DNA from 2 places in the Bacillus sp. C28GYM-DRY-1 genome. Region 2 is predicted to be linked to the other one. Evidence: predicted binding sites of a transcription regulator. Region 2 holds the regulator's gene; the other holds the start of a gene.
The links. The regulator LexA, encoded in region 2, represses DNA repair genes until DNA is damaged. The targets are predictions, from matches to a motif close to CGAACATATGTTCG.
Positions count from the first base shown of each region.

Region 1: a site for LexA is predicted at 1,960-1,973, ahead of Q3W56_RS12760 (DNA polymerase IV). Genes of this name have one in related genera too.

Region 1 is NZ_JAUMKF010000011.1:121,356-127,395, reverse strand. Features, by position in the region: gene Q3W56_RS12770 (MDR family MFS transporter) at 1-1,132, opposite strand, end outside; gene Q3W56_RS12765 (YqzH family protein) at 1,644-1,850, opposite strand; gene Q3W56_RS12760 (DNA polymerase IV) at 2,018-3,256, shown strand; gene Q3W56_RS12755 (YolD-like family protein) at 3,253-3,591, shown strand; gene Q3W56_RS12750 (GNAT family N-acetyltransferase) at 3,784-4,254, shown strand; gene Q3W56_RS12745 (antibiotic biosynthesis monooxygenase family protein) at 4,265-4,609, shown strand; gene Q3W56_RS12740 (GNAT family N-acetyltransferase) at 4,602-5,633, shown strand; gene Q3W56_RS12735 (iron-sulfur cluster biosynthesis family protein) at 5,630-5,953, shown strand; gene Q3W56_RS12730 (YqkC family protein) at 5,967-6,040, shown strand, end outside.
Region 2 is NZ_JAUMKF010000001.1:285,351-291,390, reverse strand. Features, by position in the region: gene Q3W56_RS01510 (DUF896 domain-containing protein) at 100-333, opposite strand; gene Q3W56_RS01505 (YneB family resolvase-like protein) at 397-1,050, opposite strand; gene yneA (cell division suppressor protein YneA) at 1,071-1,388, opposite strand; gene lexA (transcriptional repressor LexA) at 1,538-2,155, shown strand; gene Q3W56_RS01490 (hypothetical protein) at 2,547-2,975, opposite strand; gene fosM (FosM family fosfomycin resistance protein) at 3,052-3,474, opposite strand; gene Q3W56_RS01480 (YndM family protein) at 3,655-4,107, shown strand; gene Q3W56_RS01475 (poly-gamma-glutamate hydrolase family protein) at 4,130-4,888, opposite strand; gene Q3W56_RS01470 (hypothetical protein) at 5,122-5,436, opposite strand; gene Q3W56_RS01465 (YndJ family protein) at 5,538-6,040, opposite strand, start outside.

The DNA.
Region 1 (6,040 bases), on a different contig from region 2:
TCAGAATAGAAAAAATAAAAATCGGCCGGCCAGCGCCAAATAGGTCTATACATATCCCCCCGATCCAGGGGCCGATGACGTTTCCGAGTTGTGAAAAACCGATTGCCCCGAAATAAGTGCCTTTTAATCCTGGTTTTGCAATCTGGTCTACAAACAAATCCATCATAGAGAATAAAAGCACTTCGCCGATTGTAAATGTGACCACAATCAACACAAGTGACGAAACACCGTGTGATATGGTGAAAATGGCTATGCTGATACTAACCATCACATTACCGAGCATCAGGGAGCGAAGCGGCGAAAAACGTTTTGCGAAATGGACGATGGGAAATTGCGTCGCCAACACAACGATTGCGTTTAATGTCAGCATCAACCCATACAGCTTTGTTCCATTGCCGATCAAGGGGTTCTGCGCCATGTACTGCGGGAATGTCGAACTGAATTGTGAGTAGCCGAAGGTGCATAGCGTAATACCGACCAAAGCAATTGTAAAAAGATGATCCTTTTGTGTCACCATAAACGCTTCCCGCACGCTCATATTTCGGGGTTGGTCTGATGCTGCTGATGAAGAGTGTTTTTTAAATTGGATGGCAAGCATGAGTCCATATAGTCCGTAAATGACTGCAGGCACCAAAAAGGATGCGGTCGATTGCGATGAGCCGAAATACAGGCCGAGGACCGGTCCGAAGACAACGCCGATATTAATAGCTGCATAGCGTAAATTAAAAACAAGCAGTCTCGTTTTTTCTTCTGTCATATCAGACAGCAAGGCCTTTGAAGCAGGCTCGAACAGTGATTTGCAAAGACCGTTTAATGCGTTTACCACAAAAAACATCCAGAGATGAGATGCCGCCGCAAAGCCTGCAAATACCAGCATCCAGCCGAAAATGGACATTAGCATCATGTTTTTTCTGCCGAATTTGTCTGAGATATATCCGCCGTAAAAGCTTGCAAGGATGCCGACTGATGAGCTTGCGGCGATGACCAGCCCTGCATAGGAAGCAGATGCGCCTTGGACGGCTGTTAAATAAATCGCTAAAAAAGGAATGCTCATCGATGTTGCCATTCTGCCGAAAATGGTTCCGATTATAATTGTCCAGCTGATGGGGTGGATATCTTTCCATTTCTTCATGAATCGTATTCTCTCCTGTATGTAAGAATCTTTTTCTATCATATATGAAAAAATTTCCTTCTCCAATAGGGAATTCAAAATATTTTGTTATTGACATTCACTATAAAACATGGCTGATTGTATGGCTTGGAGGAGGTGGACGGAGCTGACGGAGTTTCCATCGGTTGGCTTTGAGGTTAAAGTATTCGGAAGGAAAATGACGATATGTCCGGCGCTTATGTCTGTGGTGAACAATATTAGTTGATGCTGGAATGCCGGGGTATTTCAAAGTGATTCGCAGAATATGGAAGTGAACGGATGTCCGTTGGTATTTGAGTTTCACCCATCCAGATGTGGGTCATTAAGTTTCAGAAAGGCTCAGTGATGCCGGACATGAAGTCAAAATTAGCGCTGAAAACGACATTAGCCGCAGACCAGAGATCCGGCCGTGTCTCATCTAATTAATAATGAAAATAAAGTGTATGACGCGTGAATAGACAGTTTTGAGGGGCGTTACGTTTCTGGCCACCGATCAAGAGAACAGCCCTTGGTTTGTGATATAGTCATAAATGATATCTTCTATATGCGCATGCAGATCCTCATCAGGTTCTTCATTCCATCTCTCTTCTAAGGCTGCTTTCAGGCTTTGTTTTTCATACGGGCTTAACGGATCTATGGCAACATTTCTGCCGTATTGACGCAGTGCCTGTCCCATCATTTTTTCGGCAAATTTCTCCATCATGACTCTCCTATCTTTATGCTTCGCTTTTATTCTACTAAATGTTTTTCTTCTCTCAAACCCTTGGATCATATTTTCTGTCAGACAAGAATCATTTACCAGTATGAAACGAACATATTTTCGCATATAATAGAAAAAGCGAACATAAGTTCTTTTTAGAGGTGTGTATAATGAAAGAAAAAGTGATTTTTCTCGTTGACATGCAATCGTTTTATGCATCTGTAGAGAAAGCGGAAAATCCACATTTAAAAAATAGGGCCGTCATTGTTTCGGGTGACCCTGAAAAAAGGGGCGGAGTCGTATTGGCTGCCTGCCCGTTGGCGAAACAAAAGGGTGTGGCGAATGCTTCACGGCTATGGGAGGCTCAGGAAAAGTGCCCGGAAGCTATTGTGCTCCGGCCCCGTATGCAGCGTTATATTGATGTATCACTGCAAATTACGGCCATTTTAGAGGAATATACAGACCTTGTAGAGCCGTATTCCATTGATGAACAGTTTATGGACATTACAGGCAGCCAGAAGCTGTTTGGGACGCCGGAAGAGATCGCACACAGCATTCAGGGCAGAATCATGCGGGAGATCGGTGTTTATGCGCGGGTCGGAATCGGTCCTAATAAAGCGCTAGCCAAAATCGCGTGCGACAATTTTGCCAAAAAAAATAAGAACGGTATTTTTACCTTAACGAAAGAAAATATGAAAACCGAAATGTGGCCGCTTCCGGTGGGCAGCATGTTTGGCGTGGGGAGCCGCATGAAGCATCATTTAAACCGGATGGGCATCAGCACGATTGGCGGGCTCGCGGCTTTTCCGCTCGATCTTTTAAAAAAGAAATGGGGCATTAATGGCCACGTGCTGTGGATGACGGCGAACGGGATCGACTATTCCCCTGTATCAACTTCGTCTCTGGACGGACAAAAGGCGATTGGCCATGGAATGACTCTCCCGAAAGACTATGAACAATTTGACAAAGAAATCAAAGTCGTGCTGCTGGAACTGAGTGAAGAAGTGTGCAGGCGAAGCCGAAACGCCGGGGTAAAGGGGGAGACGGTGTCAGTGAGCTGCCGGGGTGCTGATTTTGATTGGCCAACGGGCTTCAACCGGCAGGTGAAGCTGGCGGAGCCGACTAATTCTACCAAGGATGTATATGAGGCTGTATGCCGGCTGTTTCTTACGTTTTGGGACGGGAAGCCTGTCCGCCGCCTTGGGGTCAATTTGTCTCAGCTCTCCACTGATGATATATGGCAGCTCGATTTATTTCAGGATTATGCAAAGAAAATGAGCCTTGGCTATGTAATGGACGGCATTAAAAATCGGTTCGGCGATACAGCCATCATCAGGGCGGCGTCACTGACAGCGGCAGGCCAGGCATTTGAACGTGCGGCTAAAATAGGAGGGCACTATAAATGAACGATCATTTAAAAAGAGGTAACATGCTGTGGGAAGGGAGCAGGATGTTTCTGCCGGAACATAAACAAAGCCTGCTTGAGAGAAAACGCCAGAAACAGAAGCTGCAAAAGCCGATCCTTGATCCTGATAAGCTGGAGGAAATGAATCAAACGCTTTGCGCCGCGATGGAGTTTGCTCAGAAAGTCACTGTTAGCTGCTTTCAGGACGGTGAAATTGTCCGCTGCACCGGAAAGATCTGCCGGTATGAAGAGTTTGAAAAAACAGTATGGATAAAAGGAGATGAGGATCAGCTTTATAAGCTGAAAATTGATCAGGTGCTTGATATTGTGCTGTAACATTTCTCCCTCCTGCATTGGGGGGGAGAAATATATGTGTGAAAATATCAAACATGTTTCCCCCGGCAACCTGGAAACGTATGATACAGGAAAGAAGGCATTTACAATTCCAGTCAGGCAAAATATAATTTTTATATTGTGAGAAAAAAGAGCTGACATTCGTTTTGCCAGACGGAGGGAGATCAAATCGTAATGGATATTCGAACAATCACGTCTTCAGATTATGAAATGGTAACGTCTGTAATGAATGAATGGTGGGGCGGCAGACAGCTGAAAGAAAAATTGCCGAGACTATTTTTTGAGCATTTTCAGGACACAAGCTTTATTACTTCTGAACATAACAGCATGACCGGATTTTTAATCGGGTTTCAATCGCAATCAGATCCTGAAACGGCATACATTCATTTTTCCGGTGTGCATCCAGATTTCAGAAAAATGCAAATTGGAAAACAATTATACGATGTTTTTATTGAAAAGGTAAAACAAAGAGGCTGCACGCGGGTCAAGTGCGTCACTTCACCGGTGAATAAGGTATCAATCGCGTATCACACCAAATTGGGATTTGACATTGAAAAGGGCACCAAAACAGTAAATGGCATCTCAGTGTTTGCAAACTATGATGGCCCCGGCCAAGATAAGGTACTGTTTGTCAAAAAGATATGAGGGGGGAATAATGATGGATTTTTTATCAAAAATACCTGAGCCACCTTACTATGCAGTCATTTTTTCATCTGTCAAAAGCGATAATGACACAGGATATGGAGAAACAGCGGAGCGGATGGTATCGCTTGCGGCGGATCAACCGGGATTTTTAGGTGTCGAGAGCGTCCGTGAAGCGGATGGAAGGGGCATAACGGTTTCCTACTGGGACAGTATGGACGCCATTAACCACTGGAGGCATCACACTGAACATCAAGCGGCAAAAGAAAAAGGAAAAAGCGTTTGGTACGAGTCGTATGCAGTCCGCATCGCAAAAGTCGAGAGGCAGCGGCAGTTTTCAGGAGAAGAGAATGATTGAATTTCTTCAGCATAAGGGAGACATCACAGCGCGTGAGATTATTGCTGTGCAGCAGCCCGCCTACATAAAAGAAGCGGAGCTTATCGGTTTTGACGGTATTCCTGCCTTACAAGAGAAGGCGAAGGATATTCAAGCATCTCATGAACAGTTTGCGGGATATCGGAAAGACGGCAAACTGATCGGTGTCATTTCATATGAGATAAACATGCATCATCTCACCATTTGCAGGCTTGTGGTGCATCCAGACGGCTTCAGAAAAGGGATTGGACGAGCACTTTTACAATTTGTCATCGCTCAAAACGAAGACGCTGAGAAAATCGAAGTAGTCACAGCCGAGAAAAACACACCGGCCGTGTCCCTTTATACACAGGCGGGCTTCCAAAAGACAGAAACAGTCAAAGCAGCGGAGGGGCTATTGCTGTCTGTTTTTCATTTATATCCGCAACGAAAAGTTGAAGTTGTTCTCTACAACGAAAAATGGTCAGAATGTTTTGAGGAAAAAAAAGAATGGCTGAAGCTTGCGCTCGGACCGGAGATCATTGATGTTCATCATATTGGAAGCACATCGATACCGGATATGGCGGCAAAGCCAATCATTGATATATTAATTGAAGTCAGAAGCATTGAAGCGGTGAGCCATTATGATTTACAAATGAAGGCTATCGGCTATACACCGAAAGGGGAAAACGGCATACCTGGCAGACGTTATTTCCAAAAGGGAGGAAATAAACGCACCCATCATGTCCATATGTACGAAAAGGGAAACCCTGCTATTGAAAGGCACCTGTTATTCAGAGGTTATCTCAGAGCTCATCCACAAAAAGCGGAAGAATATGCCGTTCTCAAAAAACAGCTGGCTACCCAGTATCCGGACTGCATTAATCAGTACATACAAGGGAAAGATGATTGGATCAAGACTGCAGAAGAACATGCAAAGCGGTGGAATGAAGGCAGAAACAATGCGAATGGAAGCGTTGTATGCTACAATTGCGAAAATGATGAAAACGGGGGTCTCACCTTATGAACATACATGTGACAGATGCTGCTAAACAAGCACTGCAGCAGGCATTTGACGCCAACCCAGAAAAGAAAGCCCAACTTCGTTACGATGCAGAAGGATGCGGCTGCGCGGTAAGCGGTGTGCCGACAATCTGGCTGGCAGAAGAATTAACGGGACAGTGCGAGCAGCTAGAAACGAACGGCATCCCGCTGTATATCCAATCATCGCAAAAAGTGTTTTTTGACGATCAAATGACGATCGATTACAATGAAAAAGCCAAAACACTGGCGCTGAAAAGCCCGGCTGAAATGCTCAGCCCCAGAATGAGCATATTAGTAAAGTAGGGAGACACGAAACGTGGAACAAAAGCTGAAGGCAATGAAGAACACAGCACAAAATAAAACGTGGGTATCCTTCCTAAATCAAAACCA
Region 2 (6,040 bases):
AGCTTAAATTCGAGAGAAACTTGTTGAATTTTGTCACATAAGAGTTTTGCTCATAGTATATGCAAAAGAGGAATACGATATTTCCGTATTCCTCTCATATTAGTGAAGTTTGTTATTTCTTTGTTCTTTTTTTAGCTTTTCTGGTGTCACATCATTGCCTTCTGGATCAATAATTTTCACACTTTTCAACGTGTTTTTCATAGATGAGCGAAAACCTTTTAAGTACTCTTGACGGAGCTTTTGCTGTTCGGCTTTTTCTTCTTCTGTTATAACGCCAGCTTTGGCTTTAGCAGCAAGTTCATTAATTCTGGCAATTTTAGCGTTTGAAATCATGTTAAACTCCTTTATTGCATTTTGTCTATATAGTACTAGATCAAAAAGAGTTTTACAACCTATTCACTCGGCTGTCTCATCATTCTCTATGTACTCTTGATACCGCCGGTGGACGGTAGCTTTAGACACATCATAGCCAAACCCTCTTAGCGTTGCCGCAATTTCTGCAAACGTCAGTTTATTCGCTCTTAGGCGGACAATCTCTGAGATTGGGACCTCTATTCTATCTTTTCCGCTGTTTTCATGTTGGTTTTTCAAGTTTTTTTGCGGTTTAAAGCCATTTTTTACTGCACGCTTCATTCCCCGCTTGATTTTCATGTTGTGAATTTTGCGCTGATACTCTTCCACTATGCTGACGATCTCCAGCACCATAGAATCAGCCTCCGATAACTCCAATTCACCTCTGTGAGCCGTTGTATAGACTTTCACACCTTCTCTGTAGATACAATGGAGCAGGGCAATTTTTGCATTTCCCCGACCGAGCCTAGTCTCATCCTGAACCAAAATAACATCAATACCCGAATTCTTGATCTCATCCAGCAGTTCAAATACACCGTCCCGATCCATTTCGTATCCACTGGCTTTTTCAGAAATCACTTTGACGGCTTCCATGCCGTTCTCTGCTGCAATGGCTGTTAGCTCCTCCACCTGCCGCTTTAATGAGGTTTCCTGCTGTTCTTTATTTGTGCTTACGCGGGCATATATGAGTGCTTTCATTTTTTTTCTATCTTTCCTCTCTATCTTACAGTTGCTAATTCATATGCATCCTGATGTTTTTTTTTCAATGGGATCACCAGCTCGTCTCCCGGCTGGATATCAGACGTCTGCAGATGATTTTTATCAGCTACCCATTCAATAAAATCGTTTTTGTTTATCTTTTTTGTATCTGCAACCTGATCAGCAATTGACCAAAGTGTGTCGCCTTGCTGGACTTCTATTTTAGCATACTGATTAAGGTCCTGACCGCTGCTTGTATATGACAGCAAAAGGATAACTGCGCTCAAAATCACTGAGAATAGACCAACAAAAATAATAGATTCTTTACTCATGCTCATAACCTCCAACAGGAATGTTTGTTCGCCTTTTTATAATTTCAGTATATACGAACAAACGTTTCTGTCAATTGTTTTTTCGAACCTATGTTTGTACTGTAAGGAAAATCATGCTATAATCTTCTTAAAATCGACGTTTTGAGGTGCAAAAAATGACGAAGCTATCAAAAAGGCAACTAGATATCCTCCGTTTTATTAAAGCAGAGGTAAAATCAAAAGGATATCCGCCTTCCGTGAGAGAAATCGGAGAGGCTGTTGGGCTTGCGTCCAGCTCAACTGTCCACGGCCATTTGGCCCGTTTGGAAACAAAAGGGCTGATTAGACGGGATCCGACAAAACCTAGAGCAATAGAAATCCTTGATGAAGAAGTAGACATTCCGCAAAGTCAGATCGTTAATGTACCCGTCATCGGGAAAGTCACGGCGGGATCTCCTATTACAGCAGTAGAAAATATTGAAGAATATTTTCCGCTTCCTGATCGTATGGTTCCTCCGGACGAGCATGTATTTATGTTGGAGATCATGGGAGACAGCATGATTGATGCTGGTATTCTCGATAAGGATTATGTCATCGTTAAACAGCAAAATACAGCGAACAACGGGGAAATTGTAGTTGCGATGACAGAAGATGATGAAGCTACGGTTAAACGTTTCTATAAAGAGGATACTCACATTCGCTTACAGCCTGAAAACCCAACGATGGAACCTATCATCTTGCAGAATGTCAGTATTCTAGGGAAAGTGATTGGCGTGTTCAGAACCGTCCATTAACCTATTAATCTATCAAATGCATGAAATAACCCCCTCTTCCTTTACGGAGAGGGGGTTTATTGTACAAAAAGCAGGCTCGCCCTGGCTTTTGGGTGCGAGCCTGAATAGGAGGGGAAAAGAACATCATGTTTACACCATAATTATCCACCGGATAATTGTTGAAGTCAAGAAATTTTCTTTCCTTCAGGAAACTTTTATCAGGTTATTGTTGTTTAAAATATTAGACGTTATTTTCTTGAAAAATGTTTCATTCTCATAGGGCGTGGAATAGCGCGGCTTCATGTATATTTATGGAGCGCGACATTGAAATTTAATGAAAATTTAGTATACAGTAAACTTAGTTCAACATAATCTAAAAAAAACAGCTCACCTCTCCTGATCAACGTGAGCTTCAATCAAATTGTAAATACTGTACACCATAACTGCCCTTTACCCGAACACTTGTGCAGTTTTCTGAGTGTTCTTCTGCAAATATACGGTATCGGTGAAATGGATCGATAGAAACCTTATCCTGAGCGCTAAAATCAAACCAGCTTCCGCTGAATTGCTTCGTGCTCAGCGTGGTATATTCTCCCGTAAGCCTCATTCGCTGAAGTTTAATCTCAACTGAGCAAGTATTGGCTCCCAAGATCGTCAACTGATAGCCTAAAATATAGTCGATCGCCGGAACATCATTAATATTGTCCAGAACAAACGATTTTGTGCTGTCATTTAAAATAAAGTTTGTTTTGTGATCAAAATCTAAAGCTGACACGTGGGTACTGCCAATGCCGAAAAAACACATCAAAACTGCTGTTAAGCCCAAGATTTTTATTTTCAATCACATCCTTTCTTTTCCATATTTTAACCTTTCATAAGATTTATGTACATGTTCTGTGTAATACCAAGAGGTTGTTTCAATCATAAAAATCCATATGCTTTTTCTCCTGTTTATAATAACGAAGCCTGTCCTGAAGGGTTCCTGTATGAAATTCAAATTTGTGACCGTCTGGATCGGTAAAATAAATTGATTTTCGATCTCGTTCATCTCGTTCTCTGCCCGGCAGAATATTGACATGAAGCCTTTTTAATTTCGCTGACATTTTCTCAAACTCATGATCTTCGATAGTAAATGCAATATGGGTATAAGACGCCTTAATGTCATTTCTCGGAATGTCAGGTTCTTCATTAAGCGCAAGCCATATGCCATTTAAATCAAAATATGCTGTTGTTTTTCCCTTTACCAGAAGCTTGGCATCAAATACTTTTTGATAAAAATCAATCGATGTATACAGATGAGAAACTGAAAATAATAAATGGTTGATTCCTTTTACCTTCACAAATCATTCCCCCTTGAAAGCTGATCATCCATATGTACGACTTTTTCCCAAAAAAGTTTCAGTCAGCAAAAAATACCAGTGTAAACAACATCGGATTGTTTACACTAATGACTGTGAATGTTCTTTGTCATTCATTTACAGCCAAGGGTTTTCTTCAAAAATAACAATTTAGGTGGTTAAATGAAACATATCATTGCTCTTGCTTCAAAGGTTGCTTTCACTTTTGCCCTTTTATATGTGATATTGGACAGAGTCTATCACGCGCCCTTTTTAAGTGTGATGTTTATAGCACTTTTCCTAGGTTTTGTTTCCTATCTATCCGGTGACATGCTCGTCCTTCCGCGAACAAACAATATTACAGCTTCATTGGCTGACTTTGGACTTTCATTCGTTATTCTTTGGGTCTTTGTTTTAACCCAAACAAGAAATGATTTCCCACCGTTTGCAGCTGCTCTACTTTCCGCTGCCTGTCTTACTGTTTTTGAATACTTTTTTCATCGGTATTTGCTAAAAAATGTGCTGGATGAAACCTTTCGAAATGAACTGTCAGCCAGGGATAACACTCTGCAGTATCAAATAGAAGCCGCAGACGAGCTGTTTCCTGACGTTACGAAGGAGAATCACGAGGAATAGGAGGCTAAACGCCTCCTATTTTTCAGTAGCTATTATTGATAAAACGGGACAGCACTTCTGTAAAATCGTAAAACCTCTCATTTTGAGTGACAGATCTGCTCTTTAAAGAAAAAATGCCGAACAAAGATTTTCTAAAACCAGTGCTCATTTCTAACTGGATACTCAAACCTGTTTTTGATTTATTTGCGATGTTATTCGGACTTACACCTGCGTGCGGATGATCCATACCGAGCAGTACCGCAGGAAAACCGGCATTTTGCAGTCTTTTAACTAAATCTGCCGCTCTTACGCGATCTGTACCGCCGACTTCGATCTGCTGATCTTCTTCTGCATATCCGTGCAATGATATGACATATTCATGACTTCCCGTCATTTTCAGGGCCCGAGGCTCATCAAAACGCGTGCTCGTAATATGCAGCACCGAGTTTCCTGACGATTTTAAGCCTTCAAATAAATACAACGAGTACTCTTTGCTGAGTTCTCTCGCTATTTCACTTGTCCCGCCCTCTATACCTCCTCCGTGAATGGCTAAAACAAGAACAGGGCTGCACGTTTGTTTCGTAACAATGCCGTAATCAGAAGGATCTTCATTGTTTTTTAATTCCTCAAAATTCTGATATACATCTTCAGCATATATTGAAGAAATCGGAGCAAACACCATAAAAATAAACAACAATCTTACAATTTTAGGAGTTGATGGAAAACGTTTGGTTATGTTACAATCAACATGCTTCAAGGAATGGAGCAAACGGCGGAGCAGGGATACTTTGGCCGGTTTCATCTACTCCGCCTCTAAGTCCAAATTTACAGGATGTCGGTTTCTTTGAGGCTTTAGCACGAAATTCTCGTCCTCCTTGTTAAATTTTTGTTAAATTCACAATATTATATACCATTAGCCCGGGCGCTGTTCTTCCTATTTCTGAATTTATGAAAAGTAAGTTGGCACCAACAGCCTTTTACCCAATTCCCATATCAAACAGAAAAAAATGCACCTGCCCTTCGGCCTGTGCATTTTTATTTTCGTTTCATTCTTTGTTTCATTTCTTTATTCAATTCCATAAGGTTTTTTTCAATCTTTCTTATTTTTCGCCTTTGCGGGATAGTTTTCACTTCATCATAAACAGCGATAAACCCGCTTAATGTCACTGTTGCAATGTAAAGGACACGCTGTTTGATCCTCCGGTCAGCGTGCGCATGATCACCCGCTTCTTTTTCCAATCTTTCGGTTACGCCTTTATCAAACAGCTGATCGACATACACTTGTTTCATTCCCACTATAAATCCCGCAGCCAGCCAAAGGATCAGAAAACAACCGATATAAAACATCATTAATCCTTCCTTTCCCGTCTAGATGCGGCGCAGAATTAAAATGTCGCTGATCTACTCACTAAGCAGCTGGCTGACGAATCCTCTTCTTTGTGTTAGGTTCTTCATTTGGGCGGACAATATGTAATGATGTAATGTACAGTTAGAAATTTTATTCCAAACAGCCACATGTGATGAACAGCGGTTAATTTGTTGTCCTGCATAGCTTCTATCAGAAAGGTTTCAGATAAAGGAAGCGGACAAGTCCCTGCACTTGTTTGCAGATAAATCCCCTCATCTCCGGCCCTGCTTTTTCTCCGCCTGCTTGTCAAAACCAGCTTCTCATGATGATGATAAGGTTTTAAAATGCCTGTCATACTGCTGAATGGAAGCGGTAGAGAAATGTTCATATACCCTTCTCCATTTGAACGATACACTGAATATAGAGCGGTAAAAATGGTTTCGTTTTTTTCATTTGTTCTGATCCAGGCACGCACTTTTTCTCTTCCGTCTTTTTTCGAATGAACACCCTTTATCGTACTGTACATCCTATACCAGTCAGGGTTCGTCGACAGATGTATTTGGCCGGTTCTTCTGCTGAACCATTCGTAAACCATTGCAAGCGGCC